DNA from 3 places in the Salinivibrio sp. EAGSL genome. Region 1 is predicted to be linked to each of the others. Evidence: predicted binding sites of a transcription regulator. Region 1 holds the regulator's gene; each other region holds the start of a gene.
The links. The regulator CRP, encoded in region 1, controls carbon source genes, mostly activating them, when cyclic AMP is high. The targets are predictions, from matches to a motif close to TGTGANNNNNNTCACA.
Positions count from the first base shown of each region.

Region 2: the regulator CRP is predicted to act here: its motif matches at 1,251-1,266, upstream of nagE (N-acetylglucosamine-specific PTS transporter subunit IIBC).
Region 3: the regulator CRP is predicted to act here: its motif matches at 2,252-2,267, upstream of malT (HTH-type transcriptional regulator MalT).

Region 1 is NZ_JABWMG010000002.1:13,545-17,762, reverse strand. It holds gene astD (succinylglutamate-semialdehyde dehydrogenase) at 1-301, shown strand, start outside; gene HLG76_RS01495 (DUF1338 domain-containing protein) at 312-1,103, shown strand; gene crp (cAMP-activated global transcriptional regulator CRP) at 1,223-1,855, opposite strand; gene HLG76_RS01485 (phosphoribulokinase) at 2,105-2,974, opposite strand; gene HLG76_RS01480 (YheU family protein) at 3,031-3,249, opposite strand; gene HLG76_RS01475 (hydrolase) at 3,397-4,218, opposite strand, start outside.
Region 2 is NZ_JABWMG010000003.1:61,939-66,156, forward strand. It holds gene nagA (N-acetylglucosamine-6-phosphate deacetylase) at 1-316, opposite strand, end outside; gene nagB (glucosamine-6-phosphate deaminase) at 328-1,128, opposite strand; gene nagE (N-acetylglucosamine-specific PTS transporter subunit IIBC) at 1,447-2,949, shown strand; gene glnS (glutamine--tRNA ligase) at 3,167-4,218, shown strand, end outside.
Region 3 is NZ_JABWMG010000005.1:128,735-132,952, forward strand. It holds gene malT (HTH-type transcriptional regulator MalT) at 1-2,097, opposite strand, end outside; gene HLG76_RS04710 (glycogen/starch/alpha-glucan phosphorylase) at 2,606-4,218, shown strand, end outside.

The DNA of each region.
Region 1 (4,218 bases):
TGATGCGATCACGAAGGCGAATGATACCCGCTATGGTTTGTCGGCAGGCCTTATCAGTGAAGACGAGGGCGAATGGCAATACTTCCTCGATCATATTCGCGCAGGGATTGTGAATCGTAATCGTCAGTTGACAGGGGCAAGCGGTGATGCGCCATTTGGCGGGCCAGGTGCGTCGGGTAATTTACGTCCAAGCGCTTACTATGCCGCCGATTATTGCGCTTATCCCATGGCATCAATGGAAGGGGAGCAGGTGGTACTGCCTGAGACGTTCGCCCCCGGTATTCCGACTCAACAAGATTAAGGAGACCAATATGGACAGTGGCCAAGCGTTATTCGATAAATTATGGCAAGACTATATTAACCGTCTTTGCCCATCGGCACATCAGGTACATGCCTTGCTCGAAGAAGGGCAGCCTTTAATCAATGATCATATTGCCTTGCGGACATTTGGTTTGCCCAAGGTTGGGCTTGAGGTCTTGGCGCGCCCCTTCCTGGCGCTAGGCTATCAGCAAAAAGGGGACTATACCTTTGAAGCGAAAAAGCTCAATGCCTGCCATTTCGAGCACCCCGATCCTTTGATGCCGAAAGTGTTTATCAGTGAATTGATGGTCGAGCAATGCTCGCCTGCGCTGCAAGCCATTGTTCATAAGCTGGTGGCACAAGTCGATGCGTCGTCACTAACAGGGAGCGATTTTCTTCATCAGGGGCGGCTTTGGGACATCGATAGCGCCACCTATCAAGCGCTTGCTGAGGAGAGTGAATACGCGTCCTGGGTAGCCGCGCACGGTTATGGCGCGAATCATTTCACAGTGAGTGTCAATCAGTTAAAGGCTCATGATCATTGCCAATCGGTTAATCAAAAGCTGCGAGACAATGGCTTTGCAATTAACGAAGCGGGTGGGGAAGTAAAAGGGGACGCATCCGTTTATCTGGAGCAATCCTCCACCATGGCTGACCGTGTCCCTGTTGTTTTCTCTGATGGCACGCAAACCATTCCAGGTGGGTTTTATGAGTTTGCTAAGCGTTATGTGTTGCCCAACGGTGAGTTGTACCAGGGGTTTGTTGCCGCTTCAGCGGATAAAATTTTTGAGAGCACGCACTAACAAATAGTGGATATAACGAGGCCTAAACGGTTAAGGAAGAGTTCGCTCTTCCTTTTTTTTTGTTTTAAAAAGAAAAACCGACGCCAGGGCGTCGGTTGGGAATACAGAGAGCGCTGTGATTAGCGGGTACCGTATACCACGATGGTTTTACCATGGGCTGAAATAAGGTTTTGCTCTTCCAGCATTTTAAGAATACGCCCCACGGTTTCACGCGAGCAGCCAACGATTTGGCCAATTTCTTGACGTGTGATCTTAATTTGCATGCCATCAGGGTGCGTCATGGCATCGGGTTGCTTCGCTAAATTCAACAAGGTTTGCGCAATACGGCCCGTGACGTCCAGGAAGGCAAGATCCCCCACTTTTTGGCTGGTCACTTGCAAACGGCGCGCCATTTGTGAGGACAAACGCATCAATATATCGGGGTTAACCTGGATCAGTTGGCGGAACTTTTTGAATGAGATTTCTGCCACTTCACAAGGAGACTTAGCCCGAACCCAAGCGGTACGCTCCTGATCATCTTCGAAAAGGCCTAGCTCACCGATGAAATCACCTTGGTTAAGATAAGACAGGATCATTTCCTTGCCTTCTTCATCTTTGATTAGAACGGCGACAGACCCTTTCACGATGTAATACAAGGTCTCCGCTTTTTCGCCTGCATGAATCAGCGTGCTTTTAGACGGATACTTGTGGATGTGACAATGTGAAAGGAACCACTCGAGTGTAGGGTCTGTTTGAGGTTTTCCTGGAACCATATAACTTATTTCCTCTGCATGTGTTGCCCGGCAACAACGTCCTATCTTTGTCTGAGGGGTAACCCACCAGATCTATGCACAGAATACGAAGTCTGGGCGCGGGCTACAAGCTCACTGTATGTTAACAAGAGTGTATCTTTTTTTGTTAGCAATTTCTTGATTTTGATCTAGGCCAACCGCCTAAAAAACTGGCAAAAACGTGGCTAAGATCACGGCTTGAGAAGTAATACACGATAGATGCGCTACGCCCTAGCCAATCTTGCCTTTTTCGATTAGCTGCTGAATCAATGGACGGATGATAAGTTCCATCGCAAAGCCCATCTTACCGCCTGGCACGACGAGTGTATTATGCCGTGACATAAAAGACCCCGTGATCATTTGCAGCAGATAAGGAAAGTCGACGTTTTTCATCCCTCGAAAGCGGATCACCACAAAGCTCTCATCCAACGAAGGAATGCCTTTGGCGTTCAGTGGGTTGGAGGTATCGACCGTCGGCACCCGTTGAAAGTTAATGTGAGTGCGTGAGAATTGCGGCGTAATATAATGCAAATAATCGTCCATCGACCGCACAATCGAGTCGGTGACCGCTTCGCGTGAGTGGCCCCTATCGCGGGTATCGCGGACAAACTTCTGAATCCACTCAAGGTTGACGATCGGGACCATACCAATCAATAGGTCGACATGTTGGGCGACATTGACCTCACCATCAACCACACCGCCGTGCAAGCCTTCGTAAAATAGTACGTTGGTATTGTCGGGTAAATCCTGCCATGGTGTGAAGGTCCCTGGCATTTGATTGTAGGGCACCGCTTCGTCAAAGGTATGCAAGTAGCGGCGATATTTGCCTGTGCCGAGTTCACCGTACTCACGGAAAAACTGCTCTAATCGCGGAAAATCATTGGCGGTGGGGCCAAAGTAACTAATGTGCCGTCCTTGCTCACGTGCTTTACGGATCTCGACGTCCATTTCCGGTCGCGTAAAGCGATGGAAACTGTCCCCTTCTAGCCACGCCGCTTTGATGTTCATCATCTGGAACATCTTACGGAATGCTTCGGATGTGGTGGTGGTCCCTGCTCCTGAAGAGCCGGTGACCGCGATGATTGGATGTTTAGCCGACATGACGCGCCCTGTCATTCAGTCTGAATGTGTATCGCTGTTTATTGCGTACAGCGATGCTAAGATCTGAGTGCTTCTTTACGACGAATATCCACTGTCTCGTGCAACTCAGAATACACAATCACGGCGTCGCCGGATTGCAGTTGTTGGCGAACATCCGCCACTTTTTGTGCAAAGCTGACTTCCTGCTCACCATAATCGGTTCCTTCCCGTAACACAAAGTGCTCGATTAAACGAGTCAGTGTTTCCTCAGGGACCGATTGCCAAGGAACCATCATACTACATCACCTTTTGTTGATTTATGGCTGAGACGTTAGGGTGCTTGATGCTGATATTGTGAATCAGCTCGCATTTTACCCAATCATTCAACACAATGCAGTAGATCAATGTGCGTCGGTCTTTTTTGCTTTGCGTGGCGTCCTTTTTTAACGGGACGAGCAAAGGCGTGAGGCTAACCAGTGAGGCACCGACTGCTCCAGCCAGAACTGTGGCTGGCGCCAACTGCCGGTAACAAAACCAACATGCCCACCATGTTCGCTCAGTTGATAGTCAATATTCGCGGGCAGAGGCGAGGTTGGGATCACTGCGTCGGTCATAAAGGGATCGTCTTTCGCATGGATAATCGCAAGTGGGACCGTAATAGCGTCAAGGACAGATAAACCACTACAGCTTTGATAGTAGTGTTGAGCATCGTCAAAGCCATGCAGCGGTGCGGTGACCGTTTGATCAAACTCGAACAGAGTTTTAATCTTTGGCCGCTCCCCAGCATGCCACCGACCCACTTTTTGGTGTCGGGTAAGTTTTTCCGATAAGGTTTGTCGCATCGACCGTAGCAAATACGCTTGATAAACACGGGAAAACCCTTGTTGAATACGGGTCGAGCACGCCGCTAAATCGAGCGGGGGAGAAATAGCACAACCACAACTGACAATCGGATCATGCTGATAGTCGGCCAGGTAGCGCACCAACATGTTTCCTCCCAAAGAGACTCCCACAGCGGCAATCTCATTGTTCGGGTAGGTCTGGCGTAAATAGGTCAAAAATGCCCGAGCGTCCTCCGTTTCGCCGGAATGATAAGTCCGCGGCGCGCGATTAAGACGGCCACTGCAACCGCGAAAATGCATCACCACACCGCACCAGCCTTGCTGTTTAAAAGCGGCCAATAATCCATTGGCATAAGGGCTATCAAAGCTTCCTGCTAGGCCATGAAACAAGACAATAATAGGCTGTCCTACCTCGGGATGATG
Region 2 (4,218 bases), on a different contig from region 1:
CTTTCATATCGGCATCAGAGCTGGTGATCAGGGTAGGCAGGAAATTAGTGCAACCTGATTTAAGATTCGCTTGGTGCATGGTATCGATGGTATCGGACGTAATGTCATCATTAAACATCACGCCGCCACAGCCATTCAGCTGCAGATCAATAAAACCAGGGCTAACCATCGCACCTTCTAGACTGCGTGTTTCAATATCAGTGGAAAGCGCATGTTGTGGGCATACGTCTGCAATCAGGCCTTCCCGAATGACGATGGCATGATCATCAAGTACCTCATGGCCAGTAAAAATCCGGCAGTGGGTTAGGGCATACATGCTTAAATTCCTTATAAATGATGGATATTTTGGGCTTCAAGCTCTTGAAAGTACTTCACCGTTTTGACTTTTAGCTCTGCGGTTGAGGGCGAGTCGCACACAATCATGGCCTTGGGATGAAGCTGCAGTGCCGAGACGGTCCAAAGATGATTGACGGACCCTTCTACCGCCGCTTCGAGCGCTTGCGCTTTATTGGCACCAGTAACCAGAATCATGACTTCTTCGGCATCGAGTAGCGTACCAACACCGATGGTGAGCGCGTGTTTTGGCACTTGATTGATATCATTATCAAAGAAGCGAGAGTTTGCCACACGCGTGTCTTCGGTCAAGGTTTTGATCCGAGTTCGTGATGCTAGCGAAGAGGCCGGTTCATTAAATGCAATGTGGCCATCGTTACCCACACCGCCCATAAAGAGATGAATTTTGCCGTAGGCTTTGATTTTTTCTTCATAGCGTTGGCATTCCGCCTCGATATCGGTCGCATTTCCATCAAGCAGGTTGATGTTTTTTTCCTGAATATCAATGTGGTTAAAGAAGTTTTCATACATAAAGGTACGATAGGCCTGCGGATGATTGGCCGGGATACCACAGTATTCGTCCATATTGAATGTCACCACATGTTCAAAGCTGATTTCGCCTTTTTTATGAAGTTTAATCAATTGGTTGTAGGTATTCAGTGGGGTGCCACCGGTCGGCAAACCTAACACAAAAGGGTGGTCTGCGGTCGGGGCAAACTGGTTAATGGTATCGACGATGTAACGCGCCGACCAAAGACCAACTTGCTGGCTGGTTTGTAAAGGAATGAGTCGCATGAGTCACCTCGGTAATCGGTTCCGGAATCTAGGCTCTAGCATAACGGATATGTGCATTTATTTTCATCATAAAATAAGTTTTATGATCAGACTAACAATTTTCTTCTGTTTTGGGGTTATTCGGTGATGACTCTCACAAATAGCACGGGTTTAATTTGCGAAGCGAATTTATTGACATAAACTGCGAGTGAGTAACATTGCTTTACAAAAGAAGTGATTTAATAAAAAGTCCTTGAGTGAATGCTCAAGTGGTGGTTCCAGCAAAGGCGCATAGACGCACAATTGCTGAACACAGAAAAATACACAGGGGGAACGACGGTGAATATTCTTGGTTATGCACAACGTATAGGTCGTGCGCTGATGGTGCCGGTAGCGGTACTACCTGCAGCTGCGATCTTAATGGGGGTCGGTTACTGGCTGGATCCAACCGGTTGGGGCGCAAATAATGCCCTTGCTGCTTTTATGATTAAGTCAGGCGCGGCGATCATTGATAACATGTCCGTCTTATTTGCCATTGGTGTGGCATATGGGATGTCAAAAGATAAAGACGGTGCGGCGGCACTGGCGGGCTTTGTTGGCTTTATGGTGATCACCACGTTATGTGCCCCAGGCGCGGTTAGCCAAATTGGTTTAATCGATATTTCTCTGGGTAACAATGAGTTAGCGTTTAGCAAAATCAATAACCAGTTTATCGGTATCTTGATTGGTGTGGTGTCGGCTGAGCTTTATAATCGCTATAGCGGCGTTGAGCTGCCAAAAGCGTTGGCCTTCTTTAGTGGTAAACGCTTGGTACCTATCCTGGTATCTGTGGTGGCTATCGCCATTTCGTTTGTACTGATGTTTGTCTGGCCTGTGGTGTTTGGTGGCCTGGTTCACTTCGGTGAAAGCATTACCAACTTAGGCGCCGCCGGTGCTGGTATTTACGGCTTCTTTAACCGCCTACTTATTCCAGTCGGGCTGCATCATGCGCTGAATGCGGTATTCTGGTTCGATACCGTCGGGATTAATGACTTGGGTCGTTTCTGGCTCGGTGCGCAAGGCCTAGAATCTGGTGAGGCGATTAAAGGCACTACAGGCATGTATATGGCCGGTTTCTTCCCCGTGATGATGTTTGGCCTACCGGGTGCAGCGTTGGCTATGTATCACACCGCTCGCCCAGAGAATAAAGCACGTGTGGCATCGATCATGATTGCTGCAGGCTTTGCGTCTTTCTTTACCGGGGTGACTGAACCGCTTGAGTTTGCCTTCCTGTTCGTCGCGCCAGTGCTGTTTGTCTTGCATGCGTTCTTGACCGGTATTTCGTTGTTCATTGCTGCAACGTTCAACTGGACGGCAGGCTTTGGTTTCTCGGCAGGCCTTGTTGACTTGGTGTTGTCTTCGAAAAACCCCGTCGCCAACGAGTGGTATATGCTTCCTGTCATGGGGCTGGTGTTCTTTGTGCTCTACTATGCCACCTTCCGAGCGGCTATCATGGCAATGAACTTGAAAACGCCAGGTCGAGAAGATGACGCGGTTGAAAGTGCGCCTGCCAACAACAATGGCAAGAGTGATAACCGTGAACTTGCGCGTCAATACTTGAAAGCATTAGGCGGCCATCAAAACCTGACTTCGATTGATGCCTGTATTACGCGTTTGCGTCTGTCAGTTGCTGACCGTGATATTGTTGATGAAGCGAAGCTGAAAGCGATTGGTGCGATGGGCGTGGTTAAACTCGGCGAAAATAACTTGCAGGTTATCCTCGGTCCATTGGCAGAGATTATTGCCGGGGAGCTCAAGCAGATCCCTGAAGATGAAGATCTCTCCAAGGTGTCGTTGCCTTAAACTTAGTTTGAATGATGAATAATGACGATGAAAACGCTCAGCGGGTTGCTGGGCGTTTTTTTTTATCCACGGAGCATGTTGGTTTCGTCTAAAAAAGTAACAATTAAGAGGGCGTAGCAAAGACAATCACAACAACGGGTTGAGTCAGAGGGCGGAATAGGCGATCATAACGTTTATGTAGCTTTAAAATTCGCATTTTTGATACGAGGTAACCTTGATGAGTGATGCTGAAGCTCGTCCCACTAACTTTATTCGCCAAATCATTGATAAAGATTTGGCGGAAGGGAAACACACAGCGATCGTGACACGTTTCCCACCGGAGCCGAATGGGTATTTGCACATTGGCCATGCTAAATCAATTTGTTTGAATTTTGGGATTGCGCAAGACTATCAGGGTGAATGTAACCTGCGTTTTGACGATACCAACCCAGAGAAAGAAAACGTTGAGTATGTCGCGTCAATCAAGCGTGATGTGCAGTGGCTAGGCTTTGATTGGGCGGGAGAGGTGCGTTACTCCTCAAACTACTTTGATAAGCTTTATGGCTATGCCATCGAGTTGATTAAAAAAGGATTGGCGTATGTTGAAGAGCTCACGCCCGATGAGATCCGCGAGTATCGCGGTACCCTGACGGCGCCGGGCAAACATAGCCCTTACCGTGAGCGTACTGTTGAAGAAAACCTCGCACTGTTTGAAAAAATGCGCGCGGGGGATTTCGAAGAAGGAAAAGCCTGTCTACGAGCCAAAATAGACATGGCATCGCCGTTTATGGTGATGCGTGATCCTGTGCTTTATCGCGTTCGTTTTGTCCATCATCACCAAACTGGGGATAAGTGGTGCATTTACCCAATGTATGACTTCACCCACTGCATTTCTGATGCGCTTGAGGGCATTACTCACTCACTTTGTACGTTAGAGTTTCAAGACAACCGTCGATTGTATGATTGGGTACTGGAAAACATCACCATTGATTGTACGCCTCATCAGTATGAATTTAGCCGTCTGAATCTCGAATACACGGTGATGTCGAAACGTAAACTCAATCAATTGGTGGAAGAACAACTCGTTAATGGTTGGGATGACCCACGTATGCTGACTATCTCTGGCTTACGTCGTCGCGGCTATACACCGGCGTCGATTCGTGAGTTTTGTCAGCGTATTGGTGTCACTAAGCAAGACAACACCATTGAAATGAGCTCTTTGGAGTCTTGTGTCCGTGACGACTTGAACGACAACGCACCGCGCGCAATGGCTGTTCTTGATCCCATTAA
Region 3 (4,218 bases), on a different contig from region 1:
CCGGGCGATATTACGCCATTGAAGCTGGCTAAAGTGATTACAGGCCGATGCGGGGCGAACGGCTTGATGGAGCCACTCCTCCGTATGAGGAAGTTCGTGTTTGGCTTGCCAATAGAGTAACAACGATAAAGACGCGTTAGCGGTCCAATCGACATGATAAACCGACTCACGTAATAGATGCTCAATATGCTCAATGTGCTTGGCAGCTTTGTCGAGTTCACCGCGGCTAACAGCGACGCGGGAGAGCATGGAATAACTGTGTAGATGTTTGCTCGGGGGCTGATTCTCTAGCACTTGGAGCCCCTTGTAGGCACAGGCTTCGGCTTCGTCTAAACGGTTCCAACACCAAAGAATTTGTGCGCGAAGACGTAAAGCAAATTCATGTAAAGGAACTTGGTGTAATTGCTGATCTTCAATGAGTTGATCGGCACTGTCGAGCAGCTCAAATGCCGCTTGCACATAGCCTTGTGCCAGAAGAATTTCACTTTGTTGTAAAATTGCCCAAAGTGCCTGGTGATACACTTGGTGCTGGCGAGCGAGTTTTTCCGTTTGTTGCATCATCGATAAGGCACGATCGAGCTCGCCGAGCACATGGTTCACCTCGCCAACGACAGATGTCGCGACAATACGGCCACGGTAATTGGCGCTATCTAGTTGCTCAAGTGCTTTTTCAGCCAGGCGCATGGCTCGCTCTGGGTCGTTGGCATTAATTGCCACCTGTGCAAGTAGCGCATTGGCATTGCCTTGATAATCAATGTCGAGCGGTATTTCGCGAGCTTGATAGGCTTTTTCTGCACTTGCTAATAGCTCACCCACTTCATGATAGCGATGCTGGCTTTGTGCAAGCCAAGCTCGAAGTAGGCTTAAACTCGGATACTGGTACAAGTACTCGTTATTTAGCTTGCTGATAGCCGCTTCGAGGGTCGATAGCTCCCCACGGTTAAACATCCGCCAACCATATTGATTCAGAATATCTGCCAACAGGGCATCATCCTCGCCATAACGTGCGTGGCGCAATGCTTGATGTGGCGATTCAAGCTTGAGCCAAGCTAAGGCCGCTTGCCGATGCAGTGTTTGTTGCTGCTGTGGGATCCGAGCCTGGCGCTCATGGGCAAGAAATTCAGCAAATAGATGGTGAAAACGGAACCAATTGTTGTCGCCTTCGAGTGGATAAATAAATAAACCGTAGCGGTTCAGAGACTCCAGCATCCCCAACGCGTCGCCGCGCTCCGTTAAGGCATAGACTAATTCATCGTTGAACATTTCTAATACCGACACTTTCATCAAAAACTGACGGGTTTCAGTATCAAGTAAATCAAACACTTCTTCCGCTAAATAGTCCCAAAGGTGGGCATGGTTAAAGCTGGCACACGAGGCCGCGCTTTGCATGAGCGTACGCTTTTGGTGCTGTGCTTGAATCGCAATCAGTTGCAATGCTGACGGCCAACCTTCAACGTAGGTACACAAGGCATTGGCGGTTGACTCATCGACCCCATCGGCCACGCGTTGATTAAAAAAGCGGGTGGTCTCTTCGTTATCAAAGGCGAGTAATTCGTTCCCGATTTCGATCATTAAGTCACGAACACGCAAGTTCGCGGTGCCCAATGGCGGGTTGGCTCGTGAAGTGACGACCAAAGTGAGGTTATCCGGCATGTGCTTGATGAAAAAACGCATGGCTTCATGGATTTCTTCGTTATCAATAAGCTGATAATCATCCAATACCAGATAGCTGGTGGCATGAAAATTCGCTAACTCGGCAAACACATCGGATAAAAGTGCACGAAGCGATGAGAATTGGCGCTTCTCAGCAAGCTTAATGGTGTTTGCGCAGCCTTCTTGCGTGGCTTGATGCAGGGCTTGTAACAAGTAGTTAATAAAGCGGAAGCTATCATTGTCACTGTCATCAATACTAAACCAGCCAACATGGGACTGATCAGCCAGCCATTGTGCGGCCATGGTTGTTTTGCCATAGCCGGCGGGGGAGCGGAACATCACTAATTTATAGTGAGGCGCTTGTTGTAGCATATCGAGCACCCGAGGGCGCAATATGGCGTTATAAAGCCGACCTGGTCGAGTAAGTTTTGATGGGATCCACATAACACACTGTCCTTAACCTCAAATACGGTGCCGGCCCCTCAGCGCGACACTGCTTTATCCTCCTTGGAGTCTATGCGACTCCTAGATCGCAAACTATGATCTCTCTCCACTCTTGTGTTGATTGCTCTAGAATGGTGCATCTACGCCCTATATTTGTGATTTATATCACAATAGTTTTTTGTTTTCGCTATCCTTTTAAATAGCTTTGTACATTTATGTGTCCTGGAAAATATAGAATTTGCGCTGGCGCACAAAAATAACAAAAGTGATTTCTTACTTTTCATGCTGCTTTTCGAATGCTTTTTGTCCCATAACGTGATGTTGATCACTGGCTTGTATGTGGATGCTAGGATTGATGAGAGGCGGCTCACTGTTGGTGTGTGACACAGCTCTCTACGCCCTGCTATCTCCTCCTTTCCGTCACTGTGAGTGGGAGGATGTTTGTTACTCTCGAGTTGGGCAGGATGAATAGCCATCAAGGTTTCATTCCATTATTGAGAGTTATGACATGACCCCAAAACAGCAACATGCCTTTGATAAAAGTGCGTTTAAAATCAGCATGGTCCAACACTTGACCCAGCTAGGTCACGCACCTGAAACCGCTCAACAACGCGATTGGTACCTTGCCTTAGGGCGTGCATTAGCTGAGCACACAACAGGCGACTTGGTGGCGACTGAAAACGATCAAGCGATCAAACAGGCCAAAAGCGTTAACTATTTATCTCTTGAATTTCTCATTGGCCGTTTGACGGGCAACAACCTGATTAGCATGGGTTTATACGATGTGATTGCTGAGGCCGTTGGTGAACTCGGTCTGGGTCTTACCGACTTATTAGAGCAAGAGCGTGACCCGTCACTCGGCAACGGTGGGCTTGGGCGTCTCGCCGCTTGCTTTATGGATTCACTCGCGGCACAGCAATATCCAGCAGTTGGCTATGGCTTACACTACGAGTATGGCCTTTTCCGCCAATCTTTCGATCAAGGGGCGCAGCAAGAAGCGCCTGATGCATGGCGTGAGCCAGAAGGCTACCCTTGGGAAGTCGTCCGTCCGGACCTGACTCAAACCATTGGTTTTTATGGCCATGTTGAGGTCGTTGAAGAAGCGGGGCATACCTATCGTCAATGGGTGCCTAGCTTGAAAATCCAGGCAATGCCTTGGGACTTACCCATTGTCGGTTACCAAAGTAACACCGTTTATCCATTGCGTTTGTGGGAAGGTCGAGCACTGACACCGTTCGCGCTTGATGCTTTTAATGCGGGCGAGTACACCCATGCGCAGCAAGCTGATATTGATGCGGGTAACCTGACTAAAGTCCTTTACCCCAACGATAATCATGATGCGGGCAAGACGCTGCGTTTAATGCAGCAGTACTTCCATAGCGCCGCCTCAGTGGGTGACATTCTTCGCCGTCACTTGGAAGCCGGACATGCGTTGGCGGCGTTGCCGGAGTATGAAACCATTCAGCTTAACGATACTCACCCAACGATCGCCATTCCTGAACTGATGCGTGTGTTGCTAGATGATTATCGCTTAGGTTGGGATGAAGCGTGGGCCATTGCTAGCCGCACCTTTGCTTACACGAACCACACGTTATTACCTGAAGCGCTTGAAACGTGGAGTGAATCGCTCATGGCAGAGCTTCTTCCTCGCCATATGGAGATCATTTTCGAGATCAACCATCGTTTCTTACAAGACGTGGAGCAAAAGTGGCCTGGTGATGTGCGCAAACAGCAAGTGTTATCCGTGATCGATGATCAAGGTGAGCGCATGGTACGCATGGCGAATCTGTGTGTGATTGGCTCTTATGCTGTCAACGGTGTCGCGGCCTTGCACTCACAGTTGGTTAAACGTGATTTATTCCCTGAGTTTGATGCGCTTTATCCAGGTCGCATTCAAAATGTGACAAACGGCATTACACCGCGTCGTTGGTTGAAGTTCTGTAATCCTGATTTATCAAACTTGATCAGTGAAAAAATTGGCGAGCAGTGGCCAGCACAGCTTGAGCAACTCGAGCAGGTTGCACAATATGCTGACGACGCTGATTTTCAGAAAACCTTCATGGCGGTCAAGAAGCGCAATAAACAGCGCCTTGCTGACTGGGTAAAATCCAACCTCGATAT